DNA from 3 places in the Pseudomonas sp. YH-1 genome. Region 1 is predicted to be linked to each of the others. Evidence: predicted binding sites of a transcription regulator. Region 1 holds the regulator's gene; each other region holds the start of a gene.

What was found. Region 1 encodes sigma-54, which starts transcription at its own class of promoters, with help from an activator protein. Its sites were predicted from a motif close to ANTGGCATNNANNTTGCTNT; they were not measured.
Region 2: the regulator sigma-54 is predicted to act here: its motif matches at 3,087-3,106, upstream of fliD (flagellar filament capping protein FliD).
Region 3: the regulator sigma-54 is predicted to act here: its motif matches at 1,956-1,975, upstream of glnK (P-II family nitrogen regulator).

What each region holds. Positions count from the first base shown of each region.
Region 1 covers NZ_CP178184.1:2,295,315-2,300,448, reverse strand. The annotation lists gene lptB (LPS export ABC transporter ATP-binding protein) at 1-524, shown strand, start outside; gene ACKI1H_RS10855 (RNA polymerase factor sigma-54) at 780-2,279, shown strand; gene hpf (ribosome hibernation-promoting factor, HPF/YfiA family) at 2,358-2,666, shown strand; gene ptsN (PTS IIA-like nitrogen regulatory protein PtsN) at 2,676-3,143, shown strand; gene rapZ (RNase adapter RapZ) at 3,146-4,003, shown strand; gene ACKI1H_RS10835 (HPr family phosphocarrier protein) at 4,038-4,310, shown strand; gene ACKI1H_RS10830 (ZIP family metal transporter) at 4,323-5,134, opposite strand, start outside.
Region 2 covers NZ_CP178184.1:1,313,654-1,318,787, reverse strand. The annotation lists gene ACKI1H_RS06025 (flagellar hook-length control protein FliK) at 1-1,013, opposite strand, end outside; gene ACKI1H_RS06020 (hypothetical protein) at 1,017-1,334, opposite strand; gene fliS (flagellar export chaperone FliS) at 1,318-1,716, opposite strand; gene fliD (flagellar filament capping protein FliD) at 1,713-3,062, opposite strand; gene flgN (flagellar protein FlgN) at 3,429-3,869, opposite strand; gene flgM (flagellar biosynthesis anti-sigma factor FlgM) at 3,866-4,150, opposite strand; gene ACKI1H_RS05995 (flagellar FliJ family protein) at 4,332-4,754, opposite strand; gene fliI (flagellar protein export ATPase FliI) at 4,754-5,134, opposite strand, start outside.
Region 3 covers NZ_CP178184.1:780,223-785,356, reverse strand. The annotation lists gene ACKI1H_RS03530 (YifB family Mg chelatase-like AAA ATPase) at 1-1,442, opposite strand, end outside; gene ACKI1H_RS03525 (accessory factor UbiK family protein) at 1,482-1,760, opposite strand; gene glnK (P-II family nitrogen regulator) at 2,164-2,502, shown strand; gene ACKI1H_RS03515 (ammonium transporter) at 2,544-3,878, shown strand; gene ACKI1H_RS03510 (secondary thiamine-phosphate synthase enzyme YjbQ) at 3,984-4,409, shown strand; gene sutA (transcriptional regulator SutA) at 4,488-4,820, shown strand; gene ACKI1H_RS03500 (HAD family hydrolase) at 4,999-5,134, opposite strand, start outside.

The sequences.
Region 1 (5,134 bases):
CCCACCTGCCCATGCACGGCCGCGCCCGCGCCGGCATCGGCTACCTACCGCAGGAAGCCTCGATCTTCCGCAAGCTGTCGGTGGCGGACAACATCGGGGCGATCCTCGAGACCCGCACCGACCTGGATCGCGCTGGCCGTCAGGAAGCCCTGGAAGGCCTGCTCGAGGAATTCCACATTCACCACATCCGCGACAACCTCGGCATGAGCCTGTCCGGTGGTGAACGGCGCCGCGTTGAAATCGCCCGTGCGCTCGCCAGTTCGCCGAAGTTCATCCTGCTGGACGAACCTTTCGCCGGCGTCGACCCGATCTCCGTGGGCGACATCAAGCAGATCATCCACCACCTCAAGGCCAAGGGCATCGGTGTGCTGATCACCGACCACAACGTCCGCGAGACCCTGGACATCTGCGAAACGGCGTACATCGTCAACGACGGTCAGTTGATCGCCGAAGGCAGCGCCGAAAGCATCCTCGCCAACGACCTGGTGAAAGAAGTCTATCTGGGCCACGAGTTCCGCCTCTAAGGCCCTGCACCGCGCCCTGTCCGGGCGCGGTGGCTCCACCTCTCCACGCAAGCGTGGCGCGGCTCGTCGGCCGCTCCGCGACGTACGCGGCTGCCCGACCCACCGTGGCGCAACCGGGTTGTAACGAAAGGTCGACAGCCCCTAGGCAAAGCGTCCAAACTCAGGCATATAATTTGCTTCCTCGCGGCACCCCGGTGTCCGTAGTCGTGGATATGGCGCGCTTCGCGCCAGCGAACAAGGTGCCTAGTTCCAGCCATGAAACCATCGCTAGTCCTCAAGATGGGCCAGCAGCTGACGATGACTCCGCAGCTGCAACAGGCCATCCGACTGCTCCAGCTCTCCACGCTGGACCTCCAACAGGAAATCCAGGAAGCCCTGGAGTCCAACCCGATGCTGGAGCGCCAGGAAGAAGGCGAGGATTTCGATAACAGCGATCCCATGGCTGACGGTGCCGAGTCAGGCGCCAACGGCACCAGCAGCTCCCAGGACAACTTCCAGGAAAGCACCACGCCCAACGTCGACAGCCTCGACGATGACCAGTGGGCCGAGCGCATCCCCAACGAGCTGCCGGTCGACACCGCCTGGGAAGACATCTACCAGACCAGCGCCAGCAGCCTGCCCAGCAACGATGACGACGAGTGGGACTTCACCTCCCGCACCTCCGCCGGCGAAAGCCTGCAGAGCCATCTGCTGTGGCAGCTCAATCTCCTGCCGATGTCCGATACCGATCGCCTGATCGCCCTGAGCATCATCGACGGCATCACGGATGACGGTTACCTCGAAGAATCTCTCGACGACATCCTCGCCTCCATCGACCCGGAGCTGGGCGTGGAGATGGATGAAGTGGAAGTCGTGCTGCGCCGCGTGCAGCAGCTCGAGCCCGCAGGCGTCGGCGCGCGCAACCTGCGCGAGTGCCTGCTGTTGCAGCTGCGCCAGCTGCCCACCAAGACCTACCTGCTGGCCGAGGCCATCCGCCTGGTCAGCGACCACCTGGACCTGCTCGGCAGCCGCGACTACAGCCAGCTGATGCGACGCATGAAGCTCAAGGAAGACGAGCTGCGCGAGACCATCGAGCTGATCCAGTCGCTACACCCACGTCCCGGCTCGCAGATCGAATCCGGCGAAGCCGAATACGTCGTCCCGGATGTCATCGTTCGGAAGAACAACGACCGCTGGCTGGTGGAACTGAACCAGGAAGCGGTGCCGCGCCTGCGCGTGAACTCGCAGTACGCGGGCCTCGTGCGCCGCGCCGACTCCAGCGCCGACAATACGTTCATGCGCAACCAGCTGCAGGAAGCGCGCTGGTTCATCAAGAGCCTGCAGAGCCGCAACGAGACACTGATGAAGGTGGCGACCCAGATCGTCGAGCACCAGCGCGGCTTCCTCGAGTACGGCGAGGAAGCGATGAAACCGCTGGTCCTGCACGATATCGCCGAGGCGGTGGGCATGCACGAATCGACCATCTCCCGCGTCACCACGCAGAAGTTCATGCACACGCCGCGGGGCATCTTCGAGCTGAAGTACTTCTTCTCCAGCCACGTCAGCACCTCCGAAGGCGGCGAGTGCTCGTCCACCGCGATTCGCGCCATCATCAAGAAACTGGTCGCGGCGGAAAGTCCGAAAAAGCCATTGAGTGACAGCAAGATCGCTGGTTTACTGGAGGCACAGGGCATTCAAGTGGCACGTCGTACCGTCGCCAAGTACCGGGAGTCCCTAGGAATCTCTCCCTCGAGCGAGCGCAAGCGGCTGGTGTGACGTTGATCCACGCCAAGGTGTTCCGGCGGCAGGCCACATAACCTGCCACTTACACACGGGCAACAAGGAGAAAGCGGTATGCAAGTCAACATCAGTGGACATCAACTGGATGTGACCGACGCCCTGCGCGACTATGTCGGCGAGAAACTTGGCCGACTGGAGCGCCACTTCGACAAGATCACCAATGTTCAGGTCATCATGGAGGTCGAGAAGCTGAAGCAGAAAATTGAAGCCACCCTCCACATCGCCGGTGGCGAAGTGGTGGCCTGCGCCGAACATGAAGACATGTACGCGGCCATCGACCTGCTCACCGACAAGCTCGACCGCCAACTGATCAAGCACAAGGAAAAATACCTCGAACGCCAGCAAGGTGTTGGCGTCCGTTAACCCCTCTCTATGATCCGACTTGAGCAAATCCTGACCCCCGGCCGTTCCCTCGTGAACGTGCCGGGCGGCAGCAAAAAACGTGTCCTCGAACAAATCGCCAACCTGGTGGCTCGCGAGCTGCCGGGTTTCGATTCCCAAGACATCTTCGACAGCCTGGTGGCCCGGGAACGCCTGGGCTCCACCGGCTTCGGCAATGGCATCGCCATTCCGCACTGCCGCCTCCCCGGCTGCCAGTCGCCCATCAGCGCCATCCTGCACCTTGATCACCCGGTAGACTTCGACGCCCTCGACGGCGCACCGGTCGACCTGGTGTTCGTGCTGCTGGTGCCGGAAGCGGCCACCGAGGAGCACCTGGAACTGCTGCGGCAGATCGCCTCCATGCTCGACCGCTCCGACGTCCGCGACCGCCTGCGTCACGCCGCCAACGGCGAGGACCTGTACCGGATCGTCGTGGACTTCCAGAACAACGGGCACTGATCATGCGCCTGATCATCATCAGTGGGAGATCCGGCTCGGGCAAGAGCACCGCGCTCAACGTGCTCGAGGACAACGGCTTCTACTGCATCGACAACCTGCCGGCCAGCCTCCTTCCGGATCTGGCCCAGCGCGCCCTGCTGCACACCGAGCTGCTGCACCCCCAGGTTGCCGTCTCCATCGACGCACGCAACCTGCCCAGCCAGCTGCAGCGCTTCCCCGAGCTGCTGCAGGAAGCCCGCGACAAGCACATCCAGTGCGACGTGCTGTACCTCGATGCCGATGATGAGACGCTACTCAAACGCTTCTCCGAGACCCGCCGGCGGCATCCGCTGACCACCGACACCCGCTCCCTGGCGGAGGCCATCAGCGACGAGTCGAACCTGCTGGCGCCGATCGCCGACCTGGCCGATCTCAAGCTCAACACCACCAACCTGAACCTCTACCAGTTGCGCGACGTGCTCAAGTTGCGCCTGCTGAACAAGCCCGAACTGGGCACCGCCTTCCTGGTCGAATCCTTCGGCTTCAAGCGCGGCATGCCGGTGGACGCGGACCTGGTGTTCGACGTGCGCTGCCTGCCCAATCCGTACTGGAAACCCGACCTGCGCGAGCACACCGGGCTGGAAACGGAAGTCCAGGAGTACCTGGCAGCGCAACCGGACGTCGAGGAGATGTACCAGGATATCCTCGCCTACCTGAACAAATGGCTGCCGCGCTTCGCCGCGAGCAACCGGGCCTACGTAACCATCGCCATCGGCTGCACCGGTGGCCAGCACCGCTCGACCTACATTGCCGAGCGTATTGGTCAGGCCCTCAAGGAAACCCTCACCAACGTACAGATTCGCCACCGCGACCTGAGCTAAGCAGCGACAGACAACAAAAGGACAGCCCCTCGCGATGCCCGCCCTCGAAATCACCATCATCAACAAGCTTGGCCTGCATGCACGTGCGGCGGCCAAATTCGTCGGCGTCGCGGGTCGATTCCCCTGCCAGGTTCGCGTGGGCCGAAATCCGGAAAGTACGGTGGACGGCAAGAGCATCATGGCCGTGATGATGCTGGCCGCCGGCAAGGGCACCAACCTGCACCTCGCCGCCGAGGGCGAACAGGAAGACGAAGCGCTCAAGGCGCTGGTCGAACTGATCAACAACTACTTCGACGAAGGCGAGTGACGCGCCGGGCCATCAGCCCAGCGACGTATCCAGCACCATCATCAGGCAGAAACCGATGATCAGCCCCTGGGTGGCCTGCGCCGCGTGGCCGCGCCGCTGCGATTCGGGAATGATCTCGCGCACCACCACATAGAGCATCGCGCCCGCCGCAGCGGCCAGCCCCCAGGGCAGGAACATCCGCGAGATCCCGATCAGCCAGGCGCAGAGTACCGCGAAAAGCGGCTCGACCAGCCCGGAAGCCGCCCCCGCCAGTGCCGCCTTGCCGCGCGAAACACCCGCCCCAGCCAGCACCAGCGCAATCGCCAGCCCTTCGGGCACATCCTGCAGCGCGATCCCCAGCGCCAGGCCACTCGCCCCCTGCACCTCTCCCCCGGCGGCAACGCCCACGGCCATGCCTTCGGGAATGTTGTGCAGAACAATGGCGGCGACGAACAGCAGGATGCGCGCAGGCACCTTGCCGTCAGCAACACCCTGGATATTCGCCTGGGCATCCTCCAGCACCCGCCCGAACACGGCGAGGCCAAAGGCGCCCAACGCGAGGCCGAGACTGACCAGCAGCGAGGCCAGCCAGGTCGGGCGCCCGGAAGCTTCCGCCGCCTCCAGCGCCGGCAGCAGCAGGGAGAACGCCGTGGCAGCCAGCATCACCCCGGCACCGAAGCCCAGCATGGCATCGGCGATGCGCGCCGGCATGCTCCGCACCAGCAGCACCGGCACCGCCCCCAAGGCCGTGCCGAGCGCGCAGAGCATGCCGCCGTGCAGGGCCAGGTACATCGGCGCAGACAAAGACAGTCTCGCCAGCAGCATCAGGTGCTGAACCACCAGCA
Region 2 (5,134 bases), 980 kb from region 1:
ACGTTGACCTGCAGGAAGTTCTGCCCGACCAGTTCCTGGCGCAGGCGCTCGCTGGTGTTCTGCAGCATGCGCACCACGTCGCCATTGGACGCGGAGATCTGCACGTTGAGCTGGCCAGCCTCATGGCGCACCAGGATCTCCAGGGCGCCCAGTTCCGGCGGATCGAGGCGGATCGTGGCGTTCTGCACGCGCTGGCCAAGCTGCAACTCGACGTTGTCGCGCAGCGCACTGACCATCTGCTCGCCCCAGTGGGCCTCGTTGTTGCCCTTGAGGTGCAGCGGCCTGTCGAACAACGGCGAGGCCGGCGTCGTGGCGGAGGGCTGGGCGTTGCCGTCAGCGGCGGCGGCGGCGGGCAGGCGCGGATCGAGCGCGGCGGCCGGCAGTGCAGGCACGCTGGAGTCCGGTGCCTGCACGGCAGCGGCCAGGTGCTGTTGCAGCAGCGTCTGCGCCTGGCTCTGGGTCGCCTCGCGGGGTGCCGGCGCGGTGGCCTTGGCGGGCTCCTCGGAAAGCTCGGCAGGCGGCAGCAACATATCCTCCGGCTTCACGGCGGAGGGCGTCGGCTGCGCAGACGAACCGGCCGCCTGGGTGGCGAACCCGGCCACGCGGGCGCTGGTCCGCTCGGACGGATTGTCCCGCGCCTGTACCACCAGGCCCGCCTGGCTGAGCATGCCGGCGAGCCAGCTCTCCGCCCCGGAAGGCGAAGCCTCTTCCGCCTGCTGGCCTTGCGCATCACTGTCGCGGCTATCCGCGGGCAGCGCCTCCGGCAGGACAGGCAAGGCAAGGCTGGGCTGCGGCAGCGATTCGTCGACCTGTGCCGTATCGAACTGCGCGAGGAACGACTGCACAGTGATAGTCCGCTCGCCAGCATTCGGTTGCGCCGGCTGTGGCGCGCGGAAACCGGAGGCACTGGCAACGCAAGCGTCATCACGGCGCGAATCCTGCGGACGTGCGTCGGCCACCGGAGGCGTATCGCGCACGGTGGTCGGCAGGGATTGGGTCGGTAGCTGGATCACGGTCTATCGACCCTCCTGGTACGTATCCACCTGCATGTACGCCGAGCGTCCTTCGGCATACTCCAGGTGCGAGAGCAGGAGGCGGCGCAGACGCTCGCACTCCTCGGCACAGGCCTGCGACGCTTGTTCGTGCAGGCGCTTGAGGTGCTTTTTGGCCAGCAGCACATCGGCTGCCAGCCCGGCCTGCGACGACATAGCCACCAGTTGCGCGCGGATCGCCAGGTCGACCTGCCCCATGGCTTTCCAGTCCTTGCGCTGCAGCGCACTACCCAGCCGTTCGTACAGCTGCAGCAGGCGCTGGCGATCATCCACGGGCGGCACTCACTCCCTCCCAGCCTTCACGCAGAATGCCCAGCAGGCGCACCACTTCGTCGATGCCAGCGACCTCCAGCGACACGCTGACATCGGAGAGACGGTAGATGCAGTAGTCGTAGAGACGCGCCAGGCCCTGCACGGTCTCGCCGCCGCTCTCGTAGTCGAGCGCGCCGTTCAGGCCATTGAGGATGTTCAGGCACTTCTCCAGGGAGCGGCCCTTCTGCTGGTAGCGCTTGTGCTCGATGTGTCCGCGGGCGCGGGCCAGTTCGTCGAGCAGGCCGTCGAACAGCACCAGCACCAGTTCATAGGGCGAGGACGAGGCGGCCTTGGATTCCAGATCGATCATCCGGTAACTGTCGTAGTTTTCGTTCATGCCGTAGGCGGTCATCCGAACATCCCGCTGGTCTGGTCCATCGACTGCATGGTCTGCATCATCGAGGTGTATTGCTTGAGGTAGCGCGCGTAGTAGGTGTCGTACTGCTTCTGCAGGTTGTCGTAGTCGTCGTCGACGCGGCGCAGGCTGTTGTTCAGGGCGTCCTTGCGGTTCTTCATGACGCCGTTGGTGCTGTTGGTGTAGACGGCAACACCCTTGTCCAGGCTGTCGAGCAGGTTGCCCTTGCCCATGAACAGCTTGTCCAGGGCCTCGGGGTCGCTGGCGACGGCCTTCTCGAAGCGGGTGGCGTCGAGGGTCAGCTTGCCGCTGCGGTCGGCGCTGATGCCCAGGTTGATCAGGTTGGCGCCGCCGAAGCTGGTGCGAACCATCTGGTTCAGCGCGTTCTCGATGGAACGCACGCTGGAGTCGCCGGCCAGGGCACCGCGGGCGTTGCCGTTCTGGTCGCCGGCGGCAGTCAGGCTGTCGATGGTGCTGGCCAGGGCGTTGAAGGCGTCGATGAAGGTCTGCACCTTCTTCTTGGTCTCGCTCTGGTCCTGGGCGACGGTCAGGCGGATGGCCTGTTCACCGGACTTCTGCGCCTGGGTGAAGGTGGCGCTGACGCCGTCGATGATGTTGTCGAAGGTGTTACTGGCGTTGGTCAGCAGCATGCCGTTCTCGCCGCCGAGACGGACGCGGGCGTCCTGCGCCTTGGACAGTTCCTGCGGGTTGCCGATGGCGTTCTCGAAAGCGCTGCTGGCGCTGTCGGTACCGCTGAGCGACAGGCTGATGGCGTTGTCCGCGCCGGATTTCTCGGCACCCAGCACCAGCGATACCTGGCCATTGCTGCGCACCAGGGTGGCCTTCACGCCCGTGTTGTCGGTGGCCTTGTTGATCGCGGCGGCCAGCTCGTCCAGCGAATTGGCGCCATCGCCGTCGGTGTCGATCTTGCTCAGGTCGATGTCGAAGGACTTGCCGTTCTGGGTCAGGGTCAGGGTGCCCTGGGTGTCGATATCGCCGGACTGCAGCCCGGAGAAGGACAGCTGGTGGCTGGTGGCGAGCTGCTCGACGAAGAAGTCGTAGCTGCCGGGTACGGCGTTCTTGTCCACCTTGGCGGTCAGGTAGCCGTCCTTGCTGGTGGTGGCGCTGTTCACCAGCATGCTGGTGTTGCTGCCGGTCACGCCCTGCAGGCTCTTCACCGCCGAGGAGAAGGTCTTGAGCGCCGACTCCAGGGAAGTCACGGCAGTCAGTTGGGACTGGTACGAGGACTTGTTGCGGTCAGCCTTGTTCAGGCCGTTCTGCACTTCGTACGTGGCCAGCTGCTGGGCCATGCTTTTGACGTAATCGGAATCTATGGTCGCCATCTGAATCCACCTCTTTGGGTCGGAAGAGCAATTACGGTGCCAATGCCGGAAGGCCCACCAGACGGGGCTTTTCGGGATTACCGGGGAGAAGTTTCACTTCCGCCCGGCATGCTTTGGCGCGCAGCGGGAAGCGGTGTTTCCGCCTGCCGGAAGTGCGCCTTGATGCAGGGAAAGGGCGACCGTGGAGAGGGATTCGTTAAGCCGTTTTGGTGGGATGTTTTCGCGTGCAATGGCCGGGATGGGTGCCGTGCGGTTCGCGAGCAAGCTCGCTCCTACGAAGAGCGCGTCGGCGTCCCCCTGTAGGAGCGAGCTTGCTCGCGAACAGAGCCCACCCAGGAAAACCGCGACCGAAAGATGAAGCGCGGCTCAGTAGGGCTGCCGCGAATACACCGACTGTTCGCGCGGATCGCCCATGAGCTGGCTGAGGATGTCGTGGTGCATCGCCAGCAGCTTACCGTTGCGCTCGTTGAGGCGCTTGCACTGGGCAGTGAGCTGGCCCAGTTGCTGCCATTCCTGCTGCAGCTCTTCGCGACGCGGCGGCTGGTAGTTGGACAGCAGCGTGCGCATGCCGTCGGCGTCCATGGGCAGATGGAAGGCACGGAGCACGCGGCTGCGGCGCTGGGCACGGCCGGCGACGGATTCGAGCAGTGCCTGGATGTCCGGGTTCAGCGCTTCGATCTGTGCGCTGTCCCGCGCCAGCAGGTGGCGATACAGCTCCTGCAGGCGCTCGCGCAGCGCCAGGCAATCGCGGCCATCCTGCTGGATGTCCTGCTCGATCACCTGCAGCAGCCGCGCGCGCTGGGTCATGCGTCGCTGCCGCGATGGTAGGAGAGGATGCTGGTGGCCAGCACGCTGGTGTCGTTCTGCAGCTCTCCATTCATCAGTGCGCGGCGAATTTCGGCGACGCGGTTCTGGTCCACGTCGGGCATGGCGCGCAGGGTTTCCTGCATTTCGTCCAGACGCAGCGAATCGTTGACCGGCGCGCTCGCGCTGGTCTCCGCCACCGGGGCGGCGCGCTCGCTGCGCGCGGTCTTGGCGGACTCGCCGGTGGCCAGCGCAAGGCTGGTCAGTTGCCGGGTGATTTCCATGGTGGGTATCCGAATATTTTCTGGGCTTTCCCTCAGAGGGCGACCGCCCCGGAGGAAAACTTAAATGCCGTGTCTCGTGCTCGCCGAACAGACGGCGGATAACCGCAAGCGGTTATTCGCCCTACAGATCGCCTCCCCGACGTAGGGCGCATAACTCGGAACGAGTTATCCGCCATTGCCATCACGCCCGCGCGCGCCACCAGGACTGCGCGGCGAGGCCATCCTGGATTTTCTGCTCCTGCTGCGCAAGCTGCGCCTGCCATTGGCCGACCTTGGCCTCGATCACCTGAGCCAGCACCTTCTCGCTGCGCATGGCCGCCATAAGCTCGCCCTGGATACGCGCCAGGGTCTGTTCGGCAACCTCCAGCTCGCGGCGCTGCAACTGCAGCATCTTGTGCAGGGTCGCCTTGTACTGCTGCTGGTTGTGGCGCTGCAGCGGCGTGCTGGTGGCCACGCTGAAACCGCACAGGCGGTCCAGCCCGGTGATGTTGTTGCGGTAGCGCTGGCAGAGGTTCTGCTGGTAGTTCACCCGCCCCAGCAACTCACGGACCTTGCCGCCGCGCACGTCGGCCAGACGCCCGAGCATGTCGATCTGCGCCTTCATCAGCGGCCCCCGACGATGCTTTGCAGGGTGGCGACGCTGTTGCCCAGCTCGGCGCCGTCAGCGGTCTCCTGGCGCAGGTAGCGCTCCAGCATGGGCGCCAGCTGCACGGCGCGGTCGGTCTTCACGTCCATCCCCGGCGTATAGCCGCCCAGCGGAATCAGCTCCTTGATGCGCTCATAGGTGCCGCTGAATTCCTTGAACTGCCGCGCCGCGGAGAGGTGCGTGGGTTCCGCCACCTGGCTCATGCAGCGGCTGACCGAGGCGCCGATGTCGATGGCAGGGTAATGCCCCACGTCCGCCAGCCGGCGCGACAGCACGATGTGCCCGTCGAGGATGGCGCGGGCGCAGTCGACGATCGGGTCCTGGTGATCGTCGCCTTC
Region 3 (5,134 bases), 1.5 Mb from region 1:
ATGCTGTCTGCCTGCTGCAGGTCGGCGAGGGTGCGCGCCACCTTGAGAATTCGGTGCAGGGCACGCAGTGACAGGTTGAGGCGCTCGCCAGCCTTCTCCAGCCAGGCCTGGTCTTCCGGGCTTAATGCACAATATTGGTGCATTTTCTTCAGGGTCAGGAAGGCGTTCGCGCAACCTTGACGAGCTAGCTGGCGCTGGCGCGCGGCGGCAACCTGCGTGGCCAGCTCGGCGCTGCTGGTGCTCGGGCCGCTCGGCGCGAGGCTGGTGCTTTCCCGGCTGACGGTCAGGTGCAGGTCGATGCGATCCAGTAATGGCCCCGACAGCTTGGCCCGGTAACGCTGGATCTGCTCCGGCGAGCAGCGGCAGCGTCCGCTGGGGTCGCCAAGGTAGCCACAGGGGCAGGGGTTCATCGCTGCCACCAACTGGAAGCGCGCCGGAAAGCGCACGCGGCCGTTGGCACGGGCGATGACGATTTCGCCGCCTTCCAACGGCTCGCGCAGGACTTCCAACACCTTGCGATCGAATTCCGGCAGCTCATCGAGGAACAGCACGCCTTCGTGCGCCAGGGTGATTTCCCCCGGCTGCGGGCGGCTGCCGCCACCGACCAGTGCGGGGGCGGAGGCGGTGTGGTGTGGCTGACGGAAGGGCCGCTGAGGCCAGTGGGTCAGCGGCCCGCGCCCGGCGACGGAGTGGATCGCCGCCACCTGCAGCGCCTCGTCTTCGTCCAGCGGCGGCATGAGACCGGGCAGGCGACTGGCGAGCAAGGTCTTGCCAGTGCCGGGTGGTCCGCTGAACAGCAGGTTGTGCGCGCCGGCGGCGGCGACCAGCAGGGCGCGCTTGGCAGCGGTCTGGCCCTGCACTTCGGCGAGGTCGGGGTAGGGCGGCGTGGCGCGCAGCAGGCCGTTGGCCTCGTAGGGGCGCAGTCGCTCCTGGCCACTGAAGTGCGCGGCCAGTTCCAGCAGGTGGCCGACGGCGTAGACGGTCAGGCCACTGGCGAGGCTGGCTTCCTCGGCGTTTTCCTTCGGCACCACCAGCGCACGGCCGGCGGCGCGGGCAGCCAGGGCGGCGGGCAACACACCGGGCACCGGCCGCAGCGTGCCGGAGAGCGCCAGTTCTCCCAGGCATTCCAGCTCGTCGAGCCCGGCGGCGTCGGCCAACTGGCCGCTGGCAGCGAGGATGCCCAGGGCGATGGCCAGGTCGAAGCGTCCGCCGTCCTTCGGCAGGTCGGCCGGGGCGAGGTTGAGCGTGATGCGTCGGTTGGGAAAGTCGAAGCCGGCATTGAGCAGGGCACTGCGGACGCGGTCCTTGCTTTCCTTCACGGCGCCTTCGGGCAGGCCGACCAGGGTCAGGGAAGGCAGGCCATTGGCGAGGTGCGCCTCGACGGTGACGCCGGGCGCTTCCACACCGACCTGGGCGCGGCTATGGACGATGGCGAGGGACATGGATCACTCCTGGATCGCATGCCGCCCGCCCGATGAGCGTTATTCGGTGGGGACGGCGGTGTCGGCAGGCGGCGAGAGCTTGGCTTCCATCTCCGCGACCTTGGCTTCGAGCGCCTCGAGGCGGGCGCGGGTGCGCGCGAGGACGACCATCTGGCTGTCGAATTCGTCGCGGCTGACCAGGTCGAGCTTGCTGAAGGCGCTCTGCATCAGAACCTTGAACTGGGCTTCCAGCTCGGCCTTCGGCAGGGGCGATTCGCCACCGAACAGGCGTCCGGCTTGTTGGCTGATGGCATCGAGGAAGGCTTTGGGCGGCAGCATGGTTCATGGGTTCCGGATTGAATCAGAGCGCAGTCTATCACGCAGCCGGCGCTGGCTGCGGCGCGTGGGGTTGCACGCTTTTTGAGCAGTGTGCCCGCTCGGCGTGCGCGCTTTCGGTGCGCCAAAAGCGCGCTGGCGAATCGCCAGAAACCCCGTTTTTGCGCCAAGTGCCTGATGGCACGGGCATTTCCACGAACTGGCAAGCTTCATGCTTTGGGGCATACATGGCGTGCACCGATGCAGTTCCGGTGCTGCAGGCGAGGCAGGGGATCGCTTCGATCAAGGCAGTCGGAGTGCTGAGGTAGGGCGGCCGGCGCATTACAAAAGCCAGACACTGCGCTTAGACTTGTCTCCGGGTTCGTTCTTCCTGGGGCGGGTCCACCAAAACACGGGAGAGAGTTACATGAAGCTAGTCACAGCCATCATCAAGCCGTTCAAGCTGGACGACGTTCGTGAGTCGCTGTCCGAGATCGGCGTGCAGGGCATCACTGTGACCGAAGTCAAAGGCTTCGGCCGGCAGAAAGGTCACACCGAGCTGTACCGTGGCGCGGAATACGTTGTCGATTTCCTGCCGAAGGTGAAGATCGACGTCGCCATTGCCGATGACCAGCTGGATCGTGTTATCGAAGCCATCACCAAGGCCGCCAACACCGGGAAGATCGGTGACGGCAAGATCTTTGTCGTAAATCTGGAACAGGCCATTCGTATCCGTACCGGCGAAACCGGCACCGACGCGATCTAAGCCAAGCCCACACCGAACCCCACGCCCCAGGAGAAACAACAATGACTCTGCGCAAATACGCAGGGCTAGGCGCCCTATTGCCCCTCGCAATGCCCGGTCTGGCCTTGGCCGACGAGGCTGCGGCCCCCGTCCTGAACAGCGGCGACACCGCCTGGATGCTGATTTCCAGCGCCCTGGTGCTGCTGATGACCATCCCTGGCCTTGCCCTGTTCTACGGCGGCATGGTGCGCGCCAAGAACGTCCTGTCGATCATGATGCAGTGCTTCGCGATCACCGCGCTGATCAGCATCCTCTGGGTCGTTTACGGCTACAGCCTGGCCTTCGATACCGTCGGCATGGAAAAGGGCGTGGTCAACTTCGCTTCCTTCGTCGGCGGCCTGGACAAGGCCTTCCTCAGCGGCCTGACCACCAGCGGCCTGACTTCCGCCGCCGCGCTGTTCCCTGAGAGCGTCTTCGTGATGTTCCAGATGACCTTCGCGATCATCACTCCGGCGCTGATCGTCGGTGCCTTCGCCGAGCGCATGAAGTTCTCTGCGATGCTGATCTTCACCGCGCTGTGGTTCACCCTGGTCTACGCACCGATCGCCCACATGGTTTGGAGCGGTGACGGCGGCCTGCTGTGGGACTGGGGCGTGCTGGACTTCGCCGGCGGCACTGTGGTGCACATCAACGCCGGTATCGCTGGCCTGGTGGCGTGCATCGTCCTCGGCAAGCGCAAGGGCTACCCGACCGCTGCCATGGCTCCGCACAACCTGGGCTACACCCTGATCGGCGCTGCCCTGCTGTGGATCGGCTGGTTCGGCTTCAACGCCGGTTCCGCTGCTGCCGCCAACGGCACCGCTGGCATGGCCATGCTGGTCACCCAGATCGCCACCGCCGCTGCCGCCCTGGGCTGGATGTTCGCCGAGTGGATCACCCACGGTAAGCCGAGTGCCCTGGGCATCGCTTCCGGTGTGGTTGCCGGTCTGGTCGCCATCACTCCGGCTGCCGGTACCTGCGGCCCGATGGGTGCCATCGTGATCGGCCTGGCTGCCGGCGTGATCTGCTTCTTCGCCGCCACCAGCCTCAAGCGCGCCGTCGGCTACGACGACTCCCTGGACGCCTTCGGTGTGCATGCTGTCGGCGGTATCGTCGGCGCCCTGCTCACCGGCGTGTTCGCAGCTCCCGCCCTGGGCGGCTTCGGCACCGTGACCGACATCGGCGCGCAGCTGTTCACCCAGTTCAAGGGCGTGGCCTTCACCATCGTCTACACCGGGATCGTCAGCTTCGTGATCCTCAAGGTCCTGGACCTGGTCATGGGCCTGCGTGTCTCCGAGGAAGAGGAAACCGTGGGTCTGGACCTCTCCCTGCACAACGAGCGCGGCTACAACCTGTAAGGGTTCGCGCAAGTTCGACGAAGGGCGCCCTCGGGCGCCCTTTGTTTTTTCGATCAGCACGCTAGAATGCGCGCGCATCACCGTAGCCGACGGAGGAGGCCCGCCATGTGGCAGCAGAAATCCATCACCCTGCGCCCTCGTCCGCGGGGCTTTCACCTGGTCACCGACGAGATCCTGGCCGCGCTGCCGGAGCTGTCGAAATGCCGGGTGGGCCTGCTGCACCTGCTGTTGCAGCACACGTCCGCCTCGCTGACGGTGAATGAAAATGCCGACCCCTCGGTGCGCCGCGATTTCGAGCGATTCTTCAATCGCCTGGTGCCCCAGGGCGGTAGCGGCTATGAACATGACTACGAAGGTCCGGATGACCTTCCGGCGCATTTCAAGGCCAGCCTCCTGGGCTGTCAGCTGACGCTGCCGATACAGGAGGGAGGCTTGGCAATGGGCACCTGGCAGGGTATTTATCTCGGCGAGCACCGAGACCACGGCGGCCCGCGCAGGGTCGTGGCGACCTGGCAGGGCGAGCCTGTATGAATTTTTTCCGGCGGCGTTCGTCAAAGCGCGCAGCTGGGCTATAACTAACGTGCTTTGCAGCACCACAGAGGTTGAACAATGAGCGACGAAGAACTGGAACAGGACGAGCTGGACGGCGCTGACGAGGACGATGGTGAGGAACTCGCCGCGGCTGACGACGGCGACGCCGAAGCAGACAGCAGCGATGGGGATGAAGCCCCTTCTCCCAAGGGCGGTGGCAAGAAAGCCAAGGCCGCTGCGGAAGAAGAGGAACTGCCCTCTGTCGAAGCCAAGCAGAAGGATCGTGACGCACTGGCCCGCGCGATGGAGGAGTTCCTCACTCGCGGTGGCAAGGTGCAGGAGATCGAGCCGAACGTTGTGGCTGACCCGCCCAAGAAGCCGGATAGCAAATACGGCAGCCGCCCTATCTGATAGCTGACGCTTCATGAAAAAGCCCCGCCGCTCCTCAAGGAGCGGCGGGGCTTTTTCATGTCCATTTGTTGCATTGTTCAGTTATGTAGGAGCGAGCTTGCTCGCGAACCGCCCCGAGTCTCAGAGCCTCCCGGAGCGCCGTTCGCGAGCAAGCTCGCTCCTACGAAAAGCCCATGCGTCAGAGCTTTGCCAGGATACCCGGCAGCTCGGAGAGGTTGTGGATGATCGCGCTCGGTGCTTCTTCGCCATCCCACGGCTTGCGCGCCGGGTTGAACCAGATCGCCTTCATGCCCGCACGGCGCGCCCCGGCGATG